Regions from separate parts of the Streptomyces sp. NPDC007991 genome, predicted to be linked through region 1. Evidence: riboswitches for the same ligand, from Rfam matches in the RefSeq annotation. Region 1 holds a riboswitch; the other holds the start of a gene.
The links. A riboswitch is a leader RNA that binds a small molecule or an ion and turns the genes downstream of it on or off. The one in region 1 is predicted to bind cyclic di-AMP.
Positions count from the first base shown of each region.

Region 2: linked by a shared signal. The riboswitch ahead of ACFZDA_RS00580 (peptidoglycan DD-metalloendopeptidase family protein) and the one ahead of ACFZDA_RS11270 (transglycosylase family protein) in region 1 are both predicted to bind cyclic di-AMP.

Region 1 is NZ_JBIBJD010000003.1:605,559-607,753, forward strand. Features, by position in the region: gene ACFZDA_RS11265 (transglycosylase family protein) at 1-445, shown strand, start outside; cyclic di-AMP (ydaO/yuaA leader) riboswitch at 674-840, shown strand; gene ACFZDA_RS11270 (transglycosylase family protein) at 845-1,516, shown strand; gene eno (phosphopyruvate hydratase) at 1,782-2,195, shown strand, end outside.
Region 2 is NZ_JBIBJD010000001.1:148,360-150,554, forward strand. Features, by position in the region: gene ACFZDA_RS00575 (insulinase family protein) at 1-813, shown strand, start outside; cyclic di-AMP (ydaO/yuaA leader) riboswitch at 1,006-1,169, shown strand; gene ACFZDA_RS00580 (peptidoglycan DD-metalloendopeptidase family protein) at 1,183-1,968, shown strand; gene ACFZDA_RS00585 (FCD domain-containing protein) at 2,158-2,195, shown strand, end outside.

The sequences.
Region 1 (2,195 bases):
CGCCAAGTCCGACAATTCATCCGATTCCGCCGATGCCTCGACGCGGGACCAGTCGCCTGCCCCCGAGAGTGACCAGCCCGACAACTCCCGTCAGGGCGACGACTCTTCGGCACCCGCCGAACCCGAAGCCGGACCCGAACCCGACACCACCGCCGGCCGTCACCGCGGCCCCAGCGCCGATGAGGGCACCGCGGCCGAGGACGGCCGTACGTCCGGGTCCGCCGGACGGCACGCCTCGCGCGACGGCGGGGCCTCCCGGGAGGCGACGGACGGCTCCTACACCGTTCGCCCCGGCGACAGCCTCTGGTCCATCGCGAACTCTCTTGACCTCAGCGGCGGATGGCACGCCCTCTACGCCGGGAACGAGACGGCCGTCGGCACCGACCCGGACCTCATCCGCCCCGGTCAGAAGCTCACCGTAGGGGTCGAAGCGGACGAGAAGTAGCCGGTGGGGCAGTCCGGAAACGGCGGCGGAAGTCACCCCGAAACCGCGCGAGTTCATGTCACCGTTTGCGTCTGATGTCCCTTATCGGTGCGGTGAGAGATAGATCTCAGAAGCCCTGATCGTCTTTGGAATTCCGCGGATCGCGTGTCTACGGTCATGACCGCTCGCCACCGCGAGCCCCGGCTGCCGCAACGCCGAATCCTGCCAGCGGCCGCACGGGAACAGTCGTCGCGTCAAGCGCCGCAGGCAGGAGCGGGGGACCCAAGGTAAGTGCCCGACCGGCCGGTTGTGCCGGAAGGGCTTGGGGTGAAGCCGTGTCCCGGGAGGGACGCGGCCGGGCAACTCAACCGGCCCGAACCCGACAGCTCACCTCGCAGGCGTCGGTGAGGGGATCTCTCCATGCTGTTTTCCGGCAAGGGCACGCACCGCCGTCCGTCCAAGGCCTCTCGGGTCATCGCCATCGCCGGTGTCACCGGTGCCGCCGTCGCCGCCCCGCTGATGGCGTCCGGCAGCGCCTCCGCCGCCACCGCCTCCGAGTGGGACGCCGTCGCCCAGTGCGAGTCCGGCGGCAACTGGTCCATCAACACCGGCAACGGCTACTACGGCGGTCTGCAGTTCTCCGCCTCCACCTGGGCCGCGTACGGCGGCACCCAGTACGCCTCCACCGCCGACCAGGCGAGCAAGGACCAGCAGATCCAGGTCGCCGAGAAGGTCCTCGCGAGCCAGGGCAAGGGTGCCTGGCCGGTCTGCGGCAAGGGCCTGTCGAGCGCCGGCTACAGCGGCGGCTCCGCGCAGGGCGGCGGCTCCACCGAGACCCGCCAGAGCGAGCAGCAGCCGGCCTCCCGCTCCGATGAGCGCCCGGCCCAGACCCAGAAGACCGTCACCACCCCGACCGGCAAGAAGGTCAAGAAGGGCGACGGCGAGTACAAGGTCGTCAAGGGTGACACCCTCAGCTCCATCGCGACCGAGCAGAAGGTCGAGGGCGGCTGGGAGAAGCTGTTCGAGCTGAACAAGGACATCATCACGGACGCCAACCTGATCTACCCGGGCCAGCAGCTGCACCTGAAGTAAGCAGCGGCCCACCCCCGTCCCCACGGGCTCCCCGCCCCGGTGCGTCATCCCCCGTGCGCACCGGGGCGGGGTTTTTTCTGCCGGTCTTTGCGAACCGGCTTTGTTCCGTTCGGAAACAATTTACTCTCGGTTCTGTCCATGGGGTGGGCGACCCGGTGGCCGATCGCCCGGAGCCGGTTAGGCTCATGTCGCGAGCCACCGCGGCCCGCGCCTCGCCGGGTCCCCGCGGCCCGCGTACCCGCGTCACATGAAGAAGGAGATGCTCGTGCCGTCCATCGACGTCGTCGTAGCCCGGGAAATCCTGGACTCCCGAGGCAACCCCACGGTCGAGGTCGAGGTCGGCCTCGACGACGGCAGCACCGGCCGTGCCGCCGTCCCGTCCGGCGCCTCCACGGGCGCCTTCGAGGCCATCGAGCTGCGCGACGGCGACTCGAACCGCTACCTCGGCAAGGGTGTGGAGAAGGCCGTCCTCGCGGTCATCGAGCAGATCGGCCCGGAGCTCGTCGGCTACGACGCCACCGAGCAGCGCCTGATCGACCAGGCCATGTTCGACCTGGACGCCACCGACAACAAGGGCTCCCTCGGCGCCAACGCCATCCTCGGCGTCTCCCTCGCCGTCGCCCACGCCGCCTCCGAGGCCAGCGACCTGCCGCTCTTCCGCTACCTGGGCGGTCCGAAC
Region 2 (2,195 bases), on a different contig from region 1:
TCCGCGGCCGTACGCGCCTTCTACGAGAGGCACGTCAGGCCCGCCACGGCCACCGCCGTGGTCGTCGGCGACCTCACCGGCATCGACCTCGACGCCCTGCTCGGCGACACGCTGGGCGCCTGGACCGGCTCCGCGGCCGAGCCGCGCCCGGTGCCGCCGGTGACCGCCGACGACACCGGCCGGGTCGTCATCGTGGACCGCCCCGGCGCCGTCCAGACGCAGCTGCTGATCGGCCGGATCGGCCCGGACCGGCACGACCGCGTGTGGCCCGCGCAGGTGCTCGGCACGTACTGCCTCGGCGGCACCCTCACCTCCCGCCTGGACCGCGTGCTGCGCGAGGAGAAGGGCTACACCTACGGGGTGCGGGCCTTCGGCCAGGTCCTCAGGTCCGCCCCGGACGGGACCGGTGCCGCGATGCTCGCCATCAGCGGCTCGGTGGACACGCCCAACACCGGCCCCGCCCTCCAGGACCTGTGGACGGTGCTGCGCACACTCGCCGCCGAGGGACTGACCGACGCCGAGCGGGACGTCGCCGTGCAGAACCTGGTCGGCGTGGCGCCGCTGAAGTACGAGACGGCGGCGGCCGTCGCGAGCACGCTGGCCGACCAGGTCGAGCAGCACCTGCCCGACGACTTCCAGGCCACGTTGTACCGGCAGCTCGCCGCGACCGGCACCGTGGAGGCCACCGCGGCGGCCGTCAGCGCCTTCCCGGTGGACCGTCTGGTGACGGTGCTCGTCGGTGACGCGGCGCAGATCAAGGACCCGGTCGAGGCCCTGGGTATCGGCGAAGTCTCCGTCGTGGCCGCCGAGTAGCGGCACGCGCGCGTAGGGGCCCTGGTTGTCTTCTAAGGCACCAGGGCTCCTTTATGCCCGAATTGGTGCGGAGGTTGCCTGTCTGCCCTGTGGGATGCGCTACAAAAACCGGGATCCGTTTGGGAATTGAAAGTGGCCCCGCTTAGGTTCGTCCGGGCTGTCCGTCAGGCAGTGCGCCGCACCCGCGGCACCGGACAGTCATCGCCGAGTCCCCGTACGGCGCGAGCCAGGGGAGCCGGGGACCCACCGCAGTCCCTGGGGTGAATCGGACGCCCGCGCGAGCCGCGAGGGGGTCCGTAGGAGACCTTCCTGCTCCGAACCCGTCAGCTAACCCGGTAGGCGAGAAGGAAGGAAAGGACCAGGCACTCCATGGCGTTCACCCGCGCCACCGGGAAACATCGTCGTCCCAGCCGCATGCAGCGCGGCACGGCCCGCGCGGCGGGCGTCGCGGCCCTCGCCACCACCGGTGTCATCGGCACCGTGGCCGCTCCGGCCTTCGCCGCCGAGCCCTCCGTCGAGCAGACCGGCCTCACCCCCGTCGTCACCATGGGCGGCACCGTGGCCCAGCAGATCGACGCCCAGGCCGCCGCCCAGAGGCAGGCCGCCGAGGAGGCCGCCGCCAAGAAGAAGGCCGAGGAGGCCGCCCGCGAGCGGGCCGCCGAGGCTGCCAAGGAGGCCAAGGAGGCGGCCGAGAAGGCCCGCGAGGCCAAGGAGCGCGCCGCCCGCGAGGCCGAGCGCAAGCGCCTCAACACCTTCGTGCCCCCGATCTCCGGCTCGTACATCTCCACCGGCTACCAGGCCAGCAGCGGCCTGTGGTCCTCCGGCAGCCACACCGGCGTCGACTTCCACGCCGCCACCGGCACCTCCGTCCACGCGGTCGGCATGGGCGAGGTCGTCGAGGCAGGCTGGGGCGGTTCCTACGGCAACCAGATCGTGATCAAGATGAACGACGGCACGTACACCCAGTACGGCCACCTGTCGTCCATCGGCGTCTCGGTGGGCCAGAAGGTCACCCCCGGCCAGCAGATCGGCCTGTCCGGCGCGACCGGCAACGTCACCGGCCCGCACCTGCACTTCGAGGCCCGTACGAGCCCCGAGTACGGCTCCGACATCGACCCCGTCGCCTACCTCCGCTCGCACGGTGTGAGCGTCTGACGGCGTACCACTCCGCTTCCCCCGAGGCCCCGGCTCCCCGAGCCGGGGCTTTCGGCGTTTGTCACGTCCGGCTGTCCAAAAAATATCCATGGATTCCGGTCCGCCGTCGGAAATTCCGGCTCATTGCAATAGAGTCACGGAACACGTGTCACTCGTCGACGTTTCACGGGGATTAAACGGAGGTCGGTCATGCGCATTCCGGCGCACTCGGTGTGCACGGCCATCCG